Regions from separate parts of the Ralstonia edaphi genome, predicted to be linked through region 2. Evidence: predicted binding sites of a transcription regulator. Region 2 holds the regulator's gene; the other holds the start of a gene.
The links. Region 2 encodes FliA, which starts transcription of late flagellar genes. Its sites were predicted from a motif close to CTAAAGTTTNNNNNNNNNNNGCCGNTA; they were not measured.
Positions count from the first base shown of each region.

Region 1 (10,008 bases), on a different contig from region 2:
TGGAAGTGCTGGCCGAAAACACGCGCGCCATCGCGCTGTACGAGAAGCTCGACTTCCGCACCGTCGGCACGTTGGCCGGCCACTACCTGCAAGACAACCGCTGGCACGACGTTGTCCTCATGGAACGGATGCTGGCGTCATGAAGGTCGTGATCACACAACCGATGCTGTTCCCATGGGTCGGTCTGCTCGAGCAGATCATGCTGGCCGACGTGCTCGTCAATTACGCCGACGTGCAGTTCTCCAAGGGCAGCTTCACCAACCGCGTGCAGATCAAGGAGCCGGCCGGCACGCGCTGGATGACGGTGCCGCTGGAGAAGTTCCACCTCGGTGCGCGCATCGACGAAGTCAAACCCGCCACCAACGTCGACTGGCGAGCGCAGCATCTGCGCATGCTGGAGCAGGCCTACGAGGCCGCGCCGCATGCAAGCGACATGCTGGCGCTCGTGCGCTCCGTGTACGAAGCCGACTACACCAACATGGGCGCGCTGGCACTGGCGTCCATGCGCGCGGTGTGCCGTTATCTGGGCATCGACCTGGACAGCAAATTTGTCGACGCGCCTGAACTGGACATCCCCGGCCGCAACACCGACCGCGTGCTCGCCATCGTGAAGAAGCTGCAAGGCGACACCTACATCACCGGACACGGTGCCAAGAACTACCTGGCCCACGCCGAGTTCGAGCAGCAAGGCGTTGCCGTCGAATACATGAATTACGCCATGCGGCCGTATCCGCAATTGCATGGCGCGTTCACCCCCTTTGTCAGCAGCCTGGACCTGATTGCCAATCATGGCCCGGCCGGCAAGCAGTACATGTGCCCTCAGACCCTCCACTGGCGCGAGTTCATCCAATGAGTGAAATCGAAGCAATCCAACCCGAAGCGCCGCAAGACGTGGCGCCCGTGAAGCAGGCGGAGGCCATCCAGCAGGTTGCGCTGAGCGTCTGCATCCCGACCTACAACCGCGCCCGCTATCTCGAGAATCTGCTTGCAGAACTCGTCTCGCAGATTGGCGAGCTGAAGTTCAGCTATGAATTGCTGATCGGCGACAACTGCTCGACGGATGCCACCGAAGAAGTCGTGGGCCGTTATCAGGACAAGCTGAACATCCGGTATTTCCGCCGCCCGTCGAACCTCGGCTCGGCGGAAAACCTGAACCAGCTCTATCGCAGCGCGCAGGGCAAGTACGTGCTCTATCACGCCGACGACGACCTGCCGATCCTGGCCGAGATCAACAACAACATCGACATCTTCGAGCGCAACCCGGGCGTGGATGTCATCTTTGCGCCGTGGTTCATTCACGACCTGCCGACGCGGCAGGACGTCACGATGTTCTATCGCCAGGACGACAACTACCTGATCGAGCAGCACGATTACGCCAAGCTGCTGGCGCTGGTGTTGTCGCACCACCTCTTTCCGGAGATCTACCTGGCGCGCCGCGAGGTGATGGACCGCATCTACTTCAGCGCGCCCGAGCCGGCGTTCTACGCGTTCGTGCATGCGGCGGAAATGCTCGGCTCCAGCGCGGTGTACTTCAGCAAGACGCCGTTCTATCGCTCGGTCTCGCGCTACTTTGCCGACGAGACCCGCGCACAGGCCGGCAACGAAGAAGTGAAACACGCGTGGGACCGCTATCGCGGTGGCCTGGAATACCTGTTCGGCAAGTTCTCGCACACGCTGCCGGCAGCCGAGCGGCCGGAGTGGCTGAACGCCATCAACCAATTCGTGCTGGCGCGCATGAAGGTAGCCCTGCGCCTGCGCACGCATGAAGGCGGCAACTGGATCGACAACTACTACATCGCCAACCGCGTCCGCGCGCTGGGTGAAGTGTCCGATCTGCCGGCACCGTATGACCTGTACCGCGTCAATGCCGCGTTCGAATACGTGACCAAGCTCGATCCGTTCAAGCCCGAGCCGCCGAAGTACGCCACCTTGCGCCGCGCACCGCTGCAGGTCTTCCACCACGCGCACGGCTTTGCCGACACCGAGTTTCTGGTACTCGACGACGATGACGCCATTCCGCATCACACCATCGTCGTCACGCCGATCCCGATGGACATTGCGGTGCCGGCCGGCCGCGAAGTCCGCTTCGTGTCGGAACTCGAAACGCTCGCCAAATTCCCCTGAGTCACTGGTCACACCCACATGGATCTCTCCAACGCCCATTCCGTGGTCTCGCTGATGAACAGCGTGCTGGCGCCGTCCACTGTCGGCAGCAGCAGCGCCAGCGGCGAAACCGGCAAACCCAGCGTCGACTTCGGCTCCGTGCTCAAGTCGTCGCTGGACCGCGTCGACGCTTCACAGCAGAAAGCCGAATCCATTTCCCGCAGCTTCGAAATGGGCAATAACGACGTCGACCTGCACGACGTGATGCTCTCGCTGCAGAAGGCCAACATCGACATGCAGACGGCCGTGCAGGTGCGCAACAAGCTGGTCTCGGCCTATCAAAGCATCATGAGCATGTCGATCTGACATCACGCTGCCCCGCCGTTTTCCCCCTCACGGAGAAGGGTTTGCGGTTTCTCTTGTCATTTATATTGCACGCAATATAATTGCATCATCGATTTTTATCGATCTCCCGGCCGACATGTCGCCGACCGGGTTTCCCCATAAGAGGACCCGACCATGAAGACGCTTTACCAGACACAAGTCACCGCTGAAGGCGGCCGCGCCGGCCATGTTCGCAGCGCCGACGGCACGCTCGACCTGCCCCTCTCGCTGCCGCGCGAGCTTGGCGGCGCAGGCGGTGCCGCCACCAATCCTGAGCAACTGTTTGCCGCCGGTTATGCCGCCTGCTTTGAAAACGCTGTGCTGCATGTTGCACGTGCCAAGCAGATCAAGCTGGCATCGACTTCGGTCACGGCCACGGTCGGCATCGGCCCGCGCGAAGACGGCGGCTTTGCGCTGACCGTGTCGCTGGCGGCCACCCTGGGCGGCGTCGACCAGGCGACGGCAGAGGCGCTTGTGGCTGCCGCGCATGGTGTATGCCCCTATTCGCATGCCGTCCGTGGCAATATTGACGTCCAATTGAACACGGTCACGCGCTGAGCCCTTTCCGGGCCGATGCGGCACTCGCCGCTCGGGCGCCAGACCGTCCCCCCGGGAGTTTTCCGTGAACGACGTGCTGGCGCTCGATCAGCAGCTCTGCTTTCCTTTGTATGCCGCCGGCCATCTGCTGACGCGGCTCTACCGCCCGCTGCTGGATGAACTGGGCCTGACCTATCCGCAATACCTCGTGATGCTGGCGTGCTGGCAGCAGGCGCCGTGCGCCGTGGGTGACCTCGGCCGCACGCTGTACCTCGATACGGGCACGCTGACGCCACTGCTCAAGCGCCTGGAAGAGCAAGGCCTCGTCACCCGCACGCGCGATCCCGATGACCAGCGCCGTGTCGTCATCGAATTGACCGGCGCCGGCCGCGCACTGCGCGAGCGCGCCGCCAAGGTGCCCGAAGCCCTCGTCTGCAAGATTCCGCTGGAATTGGACGAGATCGGCGCCACACGCAACGTGCTGCGCAAGCTGCTCGACGCACTGGCCACGGCGGACGACCGCGAATGAGCGCACCGTCTGCTTCCGCCGATGTGGCGCTGGTGGTCATCGCCCGCAACGAAGCCGCCAGCATTGCGCGCTGCCTGCTCAGCGCCAAGCCGTTTGTCGATCGCATGGTGGTCCTGGATACAGGCTCGACTGACGACACCGTGGCCATTGCCGAGTCGTGCGGCGCGCTCGTCAGCCACGTGGCGTGGACGAATGACTTCTCAGCCGCGCGCAACACCGCGCTGCAGGCCGCCAATGCCGACTGGAACCTCATCCTCGACGCAGACGAATGGCTGGAAAGCGGCGGCGAGCACCTGCGCACGCTCAGCGGCGCGGAGCCGTTCGTCGGCGTGGTATGCGTCAAGAACGATACCGATGCAACCGAATCCGCCAGCCAGTTGATTGCGTGGATTCCGCGGCTGCTGCCGCGTGGCGTGCACTACACGGGGCGCATCCATGAGCAGCCGGTGTCGTCCTTGCCCGCGGCGCGCGTGCCGATCGTGGTGCGCCACGACGGCTATACCGCCGCGAAGATGCAGAAGAAAGGCGAGCGCAATACGCAACTGCTGCTCGATGAACTCGCGCATCGGCCGGACGACCCATACGTGCTGTATCAGCTCGGCAAGGAAACCGAGCTGCATCACGAAGACTACGCAAAGGCCGTGACCTACTACGCGCGCGCCTTCAGCCTGGCGGCGCCAGATGCGCCCTACCGTCGCAACCTGGCGCTGCGATATGTGTACAGCCTGGGCAAGGCCGACCGCGTTGAAGAGGCGCTCACGCAAGGCGACGTGGCCATCCAGACGTGGCCGGATTTTCCGGATCTGTGCTTTGCGCTGGGATTGGTGTTGCTGGATGCGGCGGCCAAGCAGCCTGATGAGGCAGGCGCCCGGTGGCTACCGTTGGCAGAGCAGGTCTTCAACCGCTGCCTTGAGATCGGCGATCAGCCGGAGATGGACGGCAGCGTCATCGGCCGGGGCAGCTTCCTCGCTGCCCAGCAACTGGCCATCGTGTACCAGATGCAGAGCCAAGCGCTCGCACGCAAGTCCGAGCACTATCTGACGCTGTCAAAACAGCTGCAGGACGCGTCGATTCAATAACGCGCCATGCTGCCGTAGGCGTTGCTTGCGGTGGTGGCGCGGCGCGCCGTGTCGATGCGCTTCTGCAGGCGGTCCAGGCGCGGATACACCATGGCGCGCACGCGGGCGTCATCTTCCAGAATGCGCACGAGCAGCGTGCGCTTGCGCTCCACGTCTGCGCGCGAAAGCTGCGGATGCGGTTCGGAACGGCGCAGCGCATCCACATAGGCGGCGCTTTCGCGTTCCAGCGTACTGACGACTTCCCAGTTACCCACTTCGGCCGCGCTGACCATTTCAGCGGTCAGGCGCGCAATGGCTTCGTAGCAGGTGAACAGACTTTCGCTGTCCTTGATCGGGATGTTGCGGTGCATATTGGCTCCAGTTGGGCCGAATTCAGTCAAAGGTCGTTCTTACAAACGACCGGCAGTCAGCTCACAACGCTCAGGTGGCTGTTCGCCACGGCGGCGGCCGGTTGGCCGGTCTGGCCGATGGCGAGCCACGCATCCTGCAGCGGGACCAACAAGGCGTCCACCTCTGCGAGGATCGTCAGATCGTTGTTGCCGTTGGCCACCAGCAGGCGGCGCAGCATGTAGTCGTACAGCGTGTTCAGTTGCACGGCGATGTCGCCGCCGCGCTGGTGATCAAGGCTGGCCTGCAGGCCCTGACCGATGATCGAGATCGCTTTGTCGAACGCCCGCACCTTGGCCAGCACGTCGCCGCGCTGGATGGCGGCGCCGGCCAGGTTGATGGCGGCGCGCGCGCCTTCGAACAGCATGGCGATCAGGCGGTGCGGATTGGCGTCAACCACGGACGTCTCGATGCCGACTTGCGCATAGGCACCGATGGCACGGCGTGCAGCGTACATGGAAAAGGTCCTCGCTGTGGTGTGTTTTATTTTGGGTTGTGCTCTAAACCTGAAATTGGCTTAGTTGTTGCTCGACGTCTGCTTGGCAATGGCCGCGAGCTGCGTCGTCAAATAATTGCTGGTGTTCGTCATGCTGGCCACCGCTGCCGACAACGCGTTGAACTGCGTGTAGTAGAGCGCCTGCTTGTTATCCAGGCGCGTCTTCATGGCGGTGATCTGGTCGGCAAGCGAGGTGAGCGAACTGTTGATCGCGTCGGTCTCGTTCTGCACCATGCCGCTGGACGACAGCAGGTTGGTCATCACCGTGTTGAGCTGAGCGGCGTAACCGCGCTGCACTGTGACCGTGCCGCGGGCACCCAGCGGGCCACCCGCCACCTGCACGGTCAAACCGTCGGTGGCAGAACCGCTGATCCCATACAGGTTCTGTCCCGAACCGGTTGCAGCAACGCCGTTGATGGTGCCTTGCACATCCACACCGTTGGTCGACGTGGGGCTTGCGCCGAAGAGCGACGAAGCACCGTTGCCCGACACCGACACCGCCGACACCGAGCCGAACTGGCTGTCGGTAATGCTCAGCACGCCGCCGGCATCGGCCGACACCGATGCGTTGACCTTGGCGTTCTGCAGCGTGGTCGATGCGTTGATCTGACTTTGAATCTGCGCAGCGAGTGTCGCTGCGGTATAGCTGCCGGCCGCCAGCGTCACGTTGACGGACATGCCGCTGATGTTGAACGCGAGCGTGTCGTTCACGCCTGCAGTGATAGTCGTGTTGGCGGCCGCCGAACCCGTGAGCGTGCCCTGCGTGGCCAGCTGCGTCACGTTCACGGCGTAGCTGCCGGCCTGCGTGGAGTCCGAGAACGTCGGCACGCTGACGAGCGAATCGGTGGCCGTGCCGGTGCCGGCAAACAATCCGGCCACCTGGCTGGGCGACTTTGCAATGGCAGCCGACAGCTTGGTGTTGTCGACCGACAGCGTGCCGTCGGAATTCATCGTCACGCCGACACTGCCCAGGGACTGGTAATTGCCGTTGCCGACCGCCTGGCCCAGCACGTCGGTAATCTGGTTGATGAGCGTCTTGGTGCTCACATCGCCAGCCAGCGGCCCGTTGTTGGCGCTATTGGCGGTGTCGATCTTGGTGAGCGAATTCAGTTGCGTGCGCAGCGCGTTGTAGCCGTTCACGAAGTTCGTGACGGCAGTGGTGGTGGCCGTCGGGTCGTTGGCCACCGTTACGTTCGTGCTGCCCGTCTTGGACAGCGTGAACGACGTGCCATCCACCACGTTCGACAACGTGTTGGTCGGGCTTTGCACGGCAATGCCGTTGATGGTGGCCAGGGCGTTCTGGCCCGTGGTCACCTCGGTCATGTTCTGCGTGCCGGCCGGGTCTTGCGAGAGCAGCGATTGCAGCGTCGAGTCGCCCGACACCGAAATCTTCATCTCCGAGCTGGAGCCCCCTGCGGTGGACGTCAGCACCAGGCGGTACGGGTTGCCGCTGCCGTCGTTCACGATGCTGGCCGAGACACCCATGTTGGCCGAGTTGATCGCATCACGGATGCCCGCCAGCGTGTTGTTGGACGAATCGATCGTGATGGAGCCACCGGCCAGGTTGCCGTTCTGCGTGAAGGTCGAACCGGTGTATTTCCCGCCCGAAAACGACCCGCCCGACACCGAGCCGAACGAGAACGAAATCGTGGTCGACGCACCGCTGCCGATGGCCGTCGTGGTGGACGTCTGGCCTTGCGCCGCCAGCACCTGCGATTGCGCGAGCTGCGTGACATTGACCGCGTAGGAACCCGCAGGCGCCGAGCCCGTCACCGACGCACTCAGCATCGACGAGTCGTAGCCGCTGGCCTTCATCGCGCTGTAATTCGACGCGCTGGTCAGATTGGACAGCGCGGTCTGGAAGGTCGACAGCGCACTCTTGAGCGAGCCCACGGCCGACAGCTGCGTCTGGTACGAGCTTTGCTGCGTCTGCAGCTGCGTCAGCGGCTGGCTTTCCACCTTCATGAGGCTGGTCACCAGCGAATTGACGTCGATGCTCGTCCCGATGCCGGGAATGGAGATCGGCGGAACGTAGTTGCTGGTTGAGGAGGTGGTAGTGGTAGTCGCCATGATCGGGTCCGATAAGCATCTGCGCCGGCGGAAGTCTCTCTACACAACGGCACGGGCTGCAGCTTCTTTAGGGCAGGTTATGCAGGCGCCACCCACGAAAAAGTGGGGTATCCGACCAACGAAAAAAGGCCGACGCCCCGAGGAGCGCCGGCCCTTGGCCCAACCGCCGGAGCGGCCGGACTGCATCCAACTTACTGATTAGCCCTTCAGCAGGCTCAGGATGCTGTTCGGTGCCGAGTTGGCTTGCGCCAGCATCGCCGTACCCGCTTGCTGCAGGATGTTCTGACGGGTCATGTTCGACGTTTCCGAAGCGTAGTCGGTATCGACCATGGCCGACTTGGCAGCCGACAGGGCGGTGTTCGACGAGGTCAGCGTGTTGATCGTCGAGCTCAGACCGCTTTGCTGTGCACCCAGGTCAGCGCGAGCTGCCTTCAGGCTGGCCAGGTCGGCGTCGATCTTGGCCTGGGCTGCCGTTGCGTTGGCGGTCGAAGTCACGCTCGTGCTCGACAGCGTACCGAAGCTGGCCAGGTTGGCGTTGGTCACGGTAGCGACGTCGGTCGCCGAGTTCTGGCCGTACTGGAACGTGGTCGAGGTGACCGAGCCGTCGAACAGCTTGGCGCCGTTGTAGTTGGCGTTGGTCTCGATGTTCTTGTTGGCCGTGGCCAGCTGTTGGTATTCCTTGTCCAGGTTGGCCTGGTCGGTGGTCGACAGACCGCCGTTGTTGGCTTCCACAGCCAGTTGGCGCATACGTTGCAGGTTGTTTTCAACCTGGCCCAGGTACGAGTCGGCCGTTTGCAGGTACGACTGTGCGTTGTTGGCGTTCTGGATACCTTGGGTTTGCGAGTTCAGCGTGGTGGTCAGGCTGGAAGCCACAGCGTAAGCAGCGGCATCGTCCTTTGCGCTGTTCACACGCAGGCCGGTCGACAGACGTTGCAGCGACGTTTGCAGAGCGGACTGCGATTGCGACAGAGCTTGCTGCGTTTGCAGGGACGAGATGTTGGTATTGAGGCTGAGGGACATGACGGCTCCTAAGTTTCCCGATGGTTTGTTGCCCGTGTTTGCTAATTCCGGCTAGGCCGGGCAACGTGACCTGCAACTTGAAGGGGATCAGGTCTGCGTTGTACTCAGGTTATCGGTGGCCTCTGAGGAAAGTTTAGGGTCGCCTTGACAAATTTGTGCGTCGGCGGCGGTTTGGGCTTGCGGGCGCCTGATGTCCGGCCCCCCTCCAAAAGAGGCGGTGCGCCTGCTTCTTGGCCTGCAGGGCCTCGGCTATACTCGTTCGACCAGTTCATAGGCGCCAGCATCCTTCTCTATATAGAGCGCCACACACGGCACAGATGGGGAGTTGCAAGCCCGCCAGTTCGGCCCAACAGCCTGCCGGTGGAAAGAAGAGCTCGAAGCGAGCCCGCGTTTGACCCGCAACACCCACCATGCTCAATGTCTTGATCGTCGAACCGCACGATATCGCCCGTGTCGGCCTGCGCCAGATCCTCAAGGATTCGCGCCTGGCCCGGCAGATCGAGGCCGTACCGGACCTGCGCGATGCGAATAACGACCTGCTCGCGCAGCGCGAGTGGGACGTCATGCTGTTCTCGGTGGAATCGGCCACCGGCGACGAATTCCAGACCATCAAGACCGTGCGCCAACAACATGCGCGTCTGGCCGTGCTGGCACTGGGCCGCCACCCCGAAGCGCTGCTTGCCGTCCGGGCGCTCAAGGCAGGCGCCGCCGGCTATCTGCCGATGGACGCCAGCCAGCCGCAGCTGCTGGCTGCCGTCAACGCCATCTCCAAGGGCAAGAAATACCTGCCTTCAGACTTGGTGGAAGTCCTGGCCGACAACCTGAACGTCGACTGGGACAAGCCCCGCCACGACATCCTCTCCGACCGCGAATTCCAGACGCTGCGCATGCTCGGCTCCGGCCGCACGCTGGGCGAGATTGCCGAGGCACTGCAGATCAGTGTCAAGACAGTGAGCGTGTATCGGGGGCGCGTGCTTTCGAAAATGAAGCTGCGCAACAACGCCGAGCTGACCATGTACGTGGTCAGCAACGGCCTGCAGATCTGAGCACGCTATAAGAATCGCGGGACACGCTCGCCGTAGCGGCGGGCGTTCTCGCGCACGAGGTCCTGCACCGCTGCCGGTTCCAGCGGCCGCGTGAGCAGATAACCCTGAAACTCGTCGCAGCCGACTTCGCGCAGGAATTCGAGCTGGCCGGTAGTCTCCACGCCTTCGGCCACGGTCTTCATGCCCATGGCCTGCGCCATCATGATGATGGCCCGCGTGATGGCCGCGCGCTCGGCCACATGCGGCAGGTCTTGCACGAACGACCGGTCGATCTTCAGCGTATCGATCGGGAAGCGGTGCAGATACGACAGCGATGAATATCCGGTACCGAAATCGTCCAGCGCCAGCGATACGCCC
Region 1 covers NZ_CATWHI010000004.1:225,371-235,378, forward strand. The annotation lists gene R2669_RS15865 (GNAT family N-acetyltransferase) at 1-143, shown strand, start outside; gene R2669_RS15870 (WbqC family protein) at 140-853, shown strand; gene R2669_RS15875 (glycosyltransferase family 2 protein) at 850-2,124, shown strand; gene fliE (flagellar hook-basal body complex protein FliE) at 2,143-2,469, shown strand; gene R2669_RS15885 (organic hydroperoxide resistance protein) at 2,623-3,045, shown strand; gene R2669_RS15890 (MarR family winged helix-turn-helix transcriptional regulator) at 3,110-3,553, shown strand; gene R2669_RS15895 (glycosyltransferase family 2 protein) at 3,550-4,632, shown strand; gene R2669_RS15900 (flagellar protein FliT) at 4,626-4,982, opposite strand; gene fliS (flagellar export chaperone FliS) at 5,039-5,476, opposite strand; gene fliD (flagellar filament capping protein FliD) at 5,537-7,585, opposite strand; gene R2669_RS15915 (flagellin N-terminal helical domain-containing protein) at 7,784-8,605, opposite strand; gene R2669_RS15920 (LuxR C-terminal-related transcriptional regulator) at 9,016-9,651, shown strand; gene R2669_RS15925 (sensor domain-containing protein) at 9,657-10,008, opposite strand, start outside.
Region 1: a site for FliA is predicted at 7,630-7,656, ahead of fliD (flagellar filament capping protein FliD). Genes of this name have one in related genera too.

Region 2 (10,008 bases):
GCGCATCTACGGCAAGATCCTGGGCGTCTCGGTGCATGCCGTGAAAGACGCGCAAGACCTGAGCCTGGCGCTGAACGACTTGCGCGAGAAGCACGTGGTGCTGATCGACACCATCGGCATGAGCCAGCGCGACCGCGCCGTGTCCGAACAGATGGCGATGCTGCATGCCGTGGGCCCGTCGATCAAGCGCCTGCTGCTGCTCAACGCTGCCAGCAACGGCAAGACGCTCGATGAAGTGGTGGGTGCCTACCGCGACGCCAACCTGGCCGGCTGCATCCTGACCAAGATCGACGAGGCTGCCTCGGTTGGCCACGCGATGGACGTGATGATCCGCCGCCGCCTGCCGCTGCACTACGTGTCGTACGGCCAGCGTGTGCCGGAAGACATTGCGGTGCCGAACAAGAAGCTGCTGATCCACCGCTCGTTCCGGGCCGGTGCGGAGCAGTCGTCGTTCACGCTGGATTCGGATGAATCGTTGCTCGTGGCGCAAGGCGCGGTGTTACGTAACTCAGGTAACCGCGAACCTGGCCTGGCCGCTTTCGATTTCGCCTGACAAGGGGGCGACCATGACGACGCCATTCGCCAAGGATCAAGCCGCAGGGCTGCGGCGCATGCTCGGTCATGCCGCTGCCCGCCGTGTGCTGGTGATCGGTGCGGAAGAGCAGGTCGATGACTTTGTCGACAACCTGCGCATCGCGCTGTCCGCCATGGGCCGCGACACGGCCGTGGTGAACGCCCAGACCATGCTCGCCATGCCCGGCGTGCTCGAGCAGTACGACGAGACGGCGGACGTGACGCTCGTGGCCGCGCATTTCGGCACCCGGGCGCTGAGCACCGTGGCTGAAGTCTGCGACGACGTGCTGCTGACCTTCTCCGATGGCCCGGAAGGCATCAAGAGCGCGTACACGCTGCTCAAGAAAACCGCCGTGCTGCAAGGCAGCGCCGGCATCCGCACCGTGGTGTGCGGCGCGCATTCGGTGGACTCCGCCGTGCGCGTGTTCGGCAATCTGGCCAACACCGTGGGCCAGTACCTGAACACCCGAATCGATTTCGCCGGCTACCTCCCTGAGGACCGGCACGTAGAACTCGCGCTCTCGCTCGGCAAGCCCGTGGCGAGTGCGTTTCCCGCATCGCCTTCGGCCATGGCCTTCCGCCAGCTTGCCGAAGAAATGTTGAGCTGGGCCAGCGCCGAGGCCCAAGCCGGTGATGGCAGTGCGCCGTCGCGGGTGGTCATGTCGGCGCGGGCACCGGCACAGCCGGCAGATGAATCGGCGCAGGCAACGTCAATGTCGAACTCGACTCCGACGCTGGGCGCCACCGCACGCGCGGCCGAATTGGTTTATTGAGGCGCAGCATGAACGAAGCGTCAAAGGCAGGCATGGATATGTACACCGCAACCGGTCGCAAGACCAAGTCCGACGAGATGGCCACGTACGCACCGCTGGTACGTCGCATTGCCAACCAGATGATGGTGAAGCTGCCGGCCAGCGTTGAGCTGGACGACCTGATCCAAGCCGGCATGATGGGCTTGCTCGATGCGCTGTCGCGCTACGAGGAAACGCAGGGCGTGCAGTTCGAGTTCTACGCGGCCCAGCGTATCCGCGGCGCCATCCTGGACGAACTGCGCGGCTCGGACTGGCTGCCGCGTGGCCTGCGCCGCAATGCGCGCACGATCGAGCAGGCGATCCAGAAACTGCAGCAGCAGAAGGGCCGCGCACCCACCGAAACCGAGATTGCCGCAGCGCTGGGCATGTCGCTGGCCGAATACCAGAAGCAACTGGTCGACCTGCAAGGCAGCCAGCTGCTGTATTACGAAGATTTCGACCGCGAAGACGCCGACGCTTTCATCGAGAACCGCGCACCCGAGAACGACGCCACGCCGCTGGACCAGCTGCTGGACCACGACCTGCGCGAATCGGTTGTGGCCGCCATCGAGGCACTGCCTGAGCGCGAAAAGCTCATGATGAGCCTCTACTACGAGCAGGACCTGAACCTGCGTGAAATCGGCGCCGTGATGGGCGTGTCGGAATCGCGTGTGTGCCAGATCCACAGCCAGGCGATCGCCCGCATCCGCTCGCGCCTGCGCGATCGCGCATGGCTGCCGACGCCGACCTGATCCGATATCAACCGGGCGCCGCTGCCAATGGCGAGCGACGCCGGGTCTGTGCCTGACCTGCCAGTTTCTTACTGCGCGGCCAGCGAGTCATCTCGCGGCCGCGCTTTTTCTTTGGGCACGTCGGTCACGAGCCGCGAGGCGGCAGCATCCCACACGCGGGTCTCGCCATGCTTGAAGAGAACGAAGCGCTCGGCGGGCATGTCGGCCGCCTTCAGCGCGCGGGCGAGATCGGTGATGGGCTGATCCAGCGCTTCGTCCGTGAGCGGGAACGTGCCCCAGTGGATGCCCACGGCCTGCCGGGCGCCGATGTCCTGCATGACCTGCACGGCTTCGGCCGGGTCGATGTGCTGCGCCTTCATGAACCAGCGCGGCTCGTAGGCGCCCACGGCAATGGCTGCCACATCGAAGTGGCCGAAGCGCGCCCCGATGTCGCGCGTGTCTTGCGAATAGCCCAGATCGCCCGAGAACCAGAAGCGCAGGTGCGGATGCAGCAGCGCCCAGCTGCCCCATAGCGTGTGGTTGCGGTCGTACAGGCCGCGTGCGGACCAGTGCTGCACGGCGCAGAAATGCGCGGTGAAGGGGCCGAAGCGGGCCTCGTCGTCCCAGTCGAATGCGCGCACGTTGGGGTTGTCACCGGCAAGGCGTGTGCCGCGCACGTTGCGCGCAAACCAGCGGTCGATGCCCAGCGGCACGAAAAACATCGGGGCGCCGCCGGGCTGGCGCATCAGCGCACGCACGCTGGCGCGGTCGAGGTGGTCGTAATGGTTGTGCGAGATCAGCACCAGGTCGATATGCGGCAACTGCTTGAGCGACAGCCCTGGCGGCTGATGGCGGCGCGGCCCGGCAAACGGCAGCGGCGAGGCGCGCTTGGAGAAGACCGGGTCGGTCAGCACATTCAACCCGTCGATCTGCAGCAGCAGCGTTTCGTGGCCGATCCAGGTGAGCTGCGGAACTTCGGGCGGTTGGTGGATGGCACCGAGGTTGGGCGCGATGCAGGAGAGGTCTTGCGTGGGCGGCTTGGGAAGCTTCAGGCGGCGGCGCTCCCGTTGCCATTGCCAGAAATCGGCGTCAGGGCGTGGGTGCGGATAGCGGTTGCGGAATCCGTCCGGCGTGTGGTGCGGCTTGGCGGGGTTGTAGTCGGGATTCTTCATGGGCGAAGTGTTCCGTGGTGTTTCGCGGCGTTCCGTGTTGGCGGGGCGGTCCGCCTGAAGGGATGCCCTGGTGCCGCATAGCTTACGCAAGTACGGCGTGGACGTCCTGGCGGTGCCGTCGTTATCATCGTCCAGTCGTAGACAGTGCCATGCGTTGAGCGTGTCGTTGCGTCCGGATGGTGGCGCACACAACGCATTCGTGTCTCCCTCCTGTCGCATCCGCCACATTCCACTGCCCCGCGCCCATGGATTCCGCCCCCGCCCGAAGCAATCCACAGCCCGGCCCGCTCTCAGCCGCGCTGTACCGAGACCGCCTGCACGCCAGCAACTGGTTTGGCGGTCTGGGCAAGCCCTTGCAGGAAATCCTCATCGACATGGCGATCGTGCGCAGGCTGGCCGACGGGGAGGTGCTGTTTCGCCGCGGCGACCCGCCCGACGGGCTGTATTGCGTGGTGGAAGGGGGCATTCGGGTGCGTGCCACCACGGCCGATGGCCGCGAGGCGCTGCTGGCCGTGCTGGAGCCCGTGAACTGGTTTGGCGAGATCGGCGTGTTCGACAACCAGGCGCGCACACACGATGCCCGGGGCGAGGGCGATACGGTGCTGCTGCACATGCCGCAAGCCGCGTTGATGGAGCTGCTTGAACGTGCGCCGCAGCACACGCACGCTTTTGCGTTGCTGCTGACGCACAAGCTGCGCCTCGCTTTTTCCGTGCTTGAAGAAACGGCGCTGTTGCCGGCCTCAGTGCGGGTGGCGCGACGCCTGTTGCTGATGGCCGCCGGCTACGGCGACTTGCGCCTCGGCACCCGCCGCGTGCTGCGCGTGCCGCAGGAGCAGCTTGCCTTGCTGCTCGCGCTGTCACGCCAGACCGTCAATCTCGTGCTCAAGGATTTTCAGGCACGCGGCATTCTCAAGGTCGCCTATGGCGAGATCGAACTGCTCGACCTGCCCGGCCTGCGCGACATCGCCAAGGGGTGAGCGCGCGCAGGCCGCGTCCGCTTACCGCCGCAGCAGACCTGCCAGCCCAATCGAAAAGTCCAGGCCCGCCCCGATCGCGCACTGGAACGTCTGCGGCGCCGACACCGCCTGATATGTCAGCGGCGAAAGAAACGAGACGGTTACCGTGGCCTTGTCGTCGGGCGTCACGCGGTACTGCGCGAGTTCCAGCACAGGCGTGCCGTCGGGGCGCAGCGTCAGATGCTGGTTAGAGAAGCCGATGTTGCTGCCTTCCACCTCCAGGAAGTCGCGCACCGCAAAACCACCGTGCACGACCGGCGCGGGTGCCTTGGCGCCGGCGCCTTGTCCATGCGGACATTGCGACGGCGAGAAGACCGCCGTGACCGGAATGCCCGAGAACAACTCTGTACGCAGGACGTCGTAATGCGACACCGCCACACGCGGCGCCACCTGCGCCTGCGCGAGCTGCGGCGCAGTGGTCAACGCCGTCAAGGCGGCGCACATCAGCGCAGTGCGCAGGGCAGGTTGAAGGGAACGGAATGCGTGATGGGTCGACATGGAGCGTGCTCCGTAGTGAAGGGGAATGTGCAGCGTAGGGTCGCGCATGCGCGTGCGCGACTACGCGGGCGCGTAGACGCGGCAACACGCACGCACTCAGCCGGGCCCCGGCGCCTGATGCGCCGGCACGATGATCAGGTTCTGACCGATATGGATCAGATCGGGATTGGCAAGCTGGTTCAGTCGCGCAACCTCGTCGATCACGACCTGCAATTCCCGATACGTCGGGCCGACCACGATCGTGCCGCGGTCCGCCTCGTTGCGCAGGATGCGCGAGAGTGACTCGCCGGCCAGTACGTCGTGTGTGACGGCGGGCACAAGGTGCGTAACGGGTGCCGGCGGCACGACAGGAGGCGGCGGAAGGACCGGCGTATGGGGCGGTGGCTGTGCCGGGCCGGTTTGTTGGGGCGGCTGATTGGGCTGCACGGGTTGTGCTCCCTGCCCCGAGTTGATCCAGGCTGAAATCAGCGCGGTGGTTTCAGCCAAGGCAGTGAGGCCCGCACTGGCGCGGATCACGCCCGGCATGAAGTTCGGCACCACGGCCTTGAGCGTCGACATCAGGTAGATCACCGAACCGCCCACCGATACGGCCCCGGCGACGCTTGGCGGGTGCGTCATCGCCGAAACGATGGTGCCGGTGGAAGACAACGTGTACGCGCCGTGCACAAGCGAGCGGACGACATCGCTGTTGTTGAAGTCGAAGCCGCGGCGGAAGCTGTAGCGCAGCAGGCCGTGATAGAACGCGTTGAGGGTGCTGCCCGCCATCATGGTGATGGCCAGCGCCGGAGGCACAAAGCCTTCGAGCATCATGCCGCCCCACGCACCAACGCCCACCACGCCGCCTACGGTGGATGCAAGGCGCCCAAGTTGGCCCGACCGCACGCCCGAATGCATGAAGTGCATCTGCGATGCGGGCAGCCCGAGGTAACCGTCCACGAGTTGCAAACAGGTGGACGTGACGCGCGCAATGTGGGTATCGCGCTCCTCCTCGCTGAGTCGGGGCTGCGCACCGGGCTTGGCCCGGTCGCGCAGCATGCCGATCGCAGCCAGCGTTTCTTCCATGACCGCGCGGATGTGGGGCAGGCGCTCCGGCGAGACATCACGTGCCTTGGCATAGCGTTCGATGCCTGCGTAATACGCGATGAGCTTGTTTTCGATCATCGCGGTATCGCCGCGCTGGATGCTCGAGCTGAGGATGGCGCGCCATTGCTGGGCCGTGCGACCGAAGGCCGGCAGCGCGCGCGCCAGTGAGGCCGAATCGCGCAAGTCCACCTTGCCCAGGCTGACGAGCAGGGCAGAGAGGGCGGCACCGCCTGCGCCAGCCGCGACCGCCTTGCCGATCTGCAGCAGCGCCCGCTGGTTGAGCGACCCATAGGCGGACGGCGCATCGGTGCGTTGCAGCAGCTTGGTCGGCGCGCGCATCGGGCCGTAGCCGAGCGCGCGCAGCATGGCGTCGGCATCGTCTTCGGCCACGGGAATCGGTGTCAGGTCGCGGTGCTGCTGGTAGCGTGCCGGGTCAAGTTCGGGGTCGGTCATCAAGCCGTCCCAGTCGGTCAGGACGGCATCGTGAGCAGGTTCTGCCGGGGCCACGTAGCGACGCTGCACACCATCGCCGTACTGATCGAGCCAGCGCTGCGCATGGGCGTCCGCACGCGGGTTGGACTGCACGCCGAGTGCATCGCGATGCGAGCGCGCCCATTGGATCGTGCTGTACTTCGCTTGTTCGACCCGATGGGTTGTGTTCTCTGCGAACAGCGCGCGACGCACCTCTTCGAACTTGACTTGCAGGTTGCGCTCGTCAATGACCTCGCGCACCTGATTCATCAGCGGCTCGTAGAGGATCGACATGTCCTCCTTTGTCAGGCGGTTCAACGGCCGTCCGAGCGCAGCATCGAAGTGGATGCGCTTCCAGTTGTCGTTCTCAAGGATCAACTCGGCCGTGGCCCGTGTCAGCTCCTGCGAGCGCGTGTAGTCCGAGGTGCCGTCGAGCGCAATGTGCACATCGGTCATGTACGGACTGTCGAGCAGCGTGCGAGCGACTTTGAGCGAAGCGATGCCCTCCACCGGATCGAGCACGTTGTCGTTGCCGGTGCCAAACACGTTCACCGTAGGGTGTTTGCCCGGGTTGTCGAGCATCCATGCTTCATAGGCCTTGCCAAACCGCACCATGTTGATGGGGCGATTCGGTCCCGGCACCGGACGTCCGTCGGTGCCAACGCGCATGTTGGCCGGGTCCATCCACAGCGTGACCTGCGCGCCGGTCTTGGCCGAGAAGTCCAACATCTTGTTGACGGAGTCCTGGTTCAACCAGTCCAGCGCGACGACCATCACACCGTCCTTGTTGACCAGGCCGCCGACGTTCTCATCGAACGAGACTTCGCCGTGCTCGCGCATTGCGGCCTGCCACAGGCGGCGCACGTGCGGCAGCGGACGCCCCAGGCCGGCAGCCGACAACATGCTTTCTGCTGCCACCACCCGGATCTCGGTGATCACGCCGATGTTCTTGCACAGCAGCGCTTCGCCGGCAGTCTCGATGTTCGAGGGGGAGATGGTGCGCGCGGCCAGCGTGACCAGATCCTGTTCCTTGTGCGGCAGGTTCAGGTAGGCGCGTACGGCGCGGCGGTCGGCTGTACTGGCTACGCTGAAGTGCTGGGCAAGCTTGCGCGGGAACGGCACGCTGAGCATCTTGCATGCGTTCTCCAGCAGCTTGAGCGCTGTCTGCTCGCGCAGCAGACCCACGGTTGGGTAGTCGCGCATCACGAACAACGATTCCTTGAACGTGCGTCGCATGCGCGCAGGCAACGGAAGATCGCTGTTCTGGCGGGAGCGCTTCGTGACGGCGGCGAGCCCCGGCGCATCGACGTTGCGGATCCCGCGCTCCTTGATCTTGCTGCCCTGCGTGCCTGCGGTCTCGACGATGGCGGCGAGTTCCGGCCGCACCGACGCCTTGTCCGACTCGGCAAGCCCCGCGCCGCGATACGTGCGCTTTCGGCCCAGCTCCTTGAGGCTCTGATCGATGGCCACTTCCGCAGGTGGCCTCTGGCTGACCACGAACAGGGTTTCGGGCGTGTAGGAGGTCTGTGCGCCCAGCGGGCTGTCCGCCATGGGGACCAGCCCGTCGAAGTGGCGCTTGCCGGCATCCAGGGCACGCCAGGACGGCACACCCTTATCGTCGAACACGACTTGCCCGAGCAGCGTATCCGGCCCGTTCTCATTGCGGGCAAATGCGTAGGTGAAATGGCGCGTGCTATCCAGCGCGCCATTGCTGTGCGACATGGCGACCTGGTGGAAGTTTTCACCGGAAACATGCAGCGCGCGGCCGCGCTCCACGCGCGCCGCCGCCGTGCGCATCGGCATGAGGGCGAGCATGCGGCGGGGGCCGGCCATGGCGCCAACGGCGGCGCGGGCGGGCAGGTCCTGCACACCCCGCGTCACACGCTTGAACCGACTGAGCGGCTTGTCCGCTGGCACTGGCTGGGTGGCAGGGCTTTGGCTCGTTCCGCCGGTGGACGAACCCGCCTGCGGTGCGGCCGGATCGCGCCCACTGTCGAGCGCGATGACGTCGGGATCGCCCGGCATTCCGTCGGACGGTGTTTCTCGGGGTGCCTGCGGTGTTCGTGGCTCAGATGACGCCTCGGTGGGCGGTACACAGGGCGTTTCTTCGGAAGGCGGCCACGCACGGCCGTTTGGCTCCAGCGACCACCCAGGCTGACGGGCAGCTGCGAACGCGGGGTCGTCCGGGTGCGCGGGCACGACCCGGCAGTCGGGGTTGTGTATCTGCGAGCGGTCGATTTTGTGTTGGGTCGCGAACACCGGGTTGGGCATTGCCTCGGAGAGCCGCTGACTGAGTTTGAACCCGTTGTCGACCATCAACACGACGGGCACGGCATCTGCGTTCTCGAAACCTTTGGCCCATAGCCGGGCGTTGATCAACTCGGCCAGTTCGGTGCTGGAGAAAATCGATGGCTCGGTCCGCCCATTTTTCTCAACGATGCCGTCGAGCCAGATCGCATTCAGATCGCCATCGAGCAGTTTGCCCTCAACGATCAGCACGTCTTCCGGCAAGGCGTACCGCATGCCGCCGATGGTTTTCGCACCGATATCGGCGGTACGGGGTTTGATCATGCTCGGCAGTGCCGGTGTGTCGCTGCCGTCCTTGGCGGTGTAGAGCACGATGCGCCCTGCGGTGCCGTTTTCGTGCACCGTGCGGACGCGTTCACTGATCGGTTTGCCGGTTTCGGGGTCTCTCACGACGCCGCCGGACAGCGGCGCGCGCTGGCCGTCCAAGCCGAACACGCGCACGTTGTCGCGCTTGAGCAGGAAGGCCAGCCAGCGCGCCACTTCCGGCATGATCGCGCCTCCATGCTGGAGCGCGACGAAGAACCCAGGTGCTTCCATTTCCGGATTCATTTCCATCACGCGGCGCAGCGTGAGCATTGCGCCGTCGGCGCCAACGTTCCGTGTGTGGGTGGCGCCTTCAAAACGGATCTGGTCGAACGGCGTGTCGACCAGCGCGCGCGCAATGTCGAACGGCGTGAGGAGAGCGTTGTCCGCGCTGTTGACGATGGGGCCGTGGCCGTCGAATGCCGCACCGACCATGCCCGCCGGAAAATGCATGTTGTCGTGGAACACGGTGCTGGCATTCACGAGCAACGGCTGGGCGGGCAGGTCGTCCCAGGCGGTGCAGTCGTAGGCCGGCCGCCCGTTGACGAGAACCGCGGGGGTGGCCGGGTCCGGCGCGCCCTTCGTGTGGAGCGTCAGCGTAACCGGGCGCGGTTTGCCCAGCGCCGGCATGGCGGGCACCTCACGCTGGTAGGTGAGGTGAGGATGCGCGACCACCCTGCCAAGCACATCCGCAATCCGCATCCGAAGCACGGAAGACTGGAGGTCCGCATTGAGCAGCGAGAGAATTTGGTTGCAGGCGTCTGCGAACGGCCGTTGGTTGACTGCATCGGCAACGTGCGATGCGGGCGAGCCCACCAGGAGTTCCAGCGGATCACTCCCTGTCCTGTAGGCGCCCGACGGCGTGCCGTGTTGCGCCAGGTCGTTTGCCGCCGCGATCTGGCTGTGCGCCTCGTCGAGCAGCAGCATCATCCTGTCGCCCTCGGGAAAGACAGGCTCATCGCCGTCATACAGCATGCGCAGCCGTTCTTTCGTCTTGGCATAGAGCGCATCGGCATGTGAGATGACGGGCAGTGCCACGATGCCGTGCGTCTGCCCATCGAAA
Region 2 covers NZ_CATWHI010000001.1:652,725-662,732, reverse strand. The annotation lists gene flhF (flagellar biosynthesis GTPase FlhF) at 1-553, shown strand, start outside; gene R2669_RS02935 (MinD/ParA family ATP-binding protein) at 567-1,346, shown strand; gene R2669_RS02930 (RNA polymerase sigma factor FliA) at 1,355-2,116, shown strand; gene R2669_RS02925 (MBL fold metallo-hydrolase) at 2,185-3,267, opposite strand; gene R2669_RS02920 (Crp/Fnr family transcriptional regulator) at 3,513-4,244, shown strand; gene R2669_RS02915 (VirK family protein) at 4,266-4,781, opposite strand; gene R2669_RS02910 (LysM peptidoglycan-binding domain-containing protein) at 4,878-10,008, opposite strand, start outside.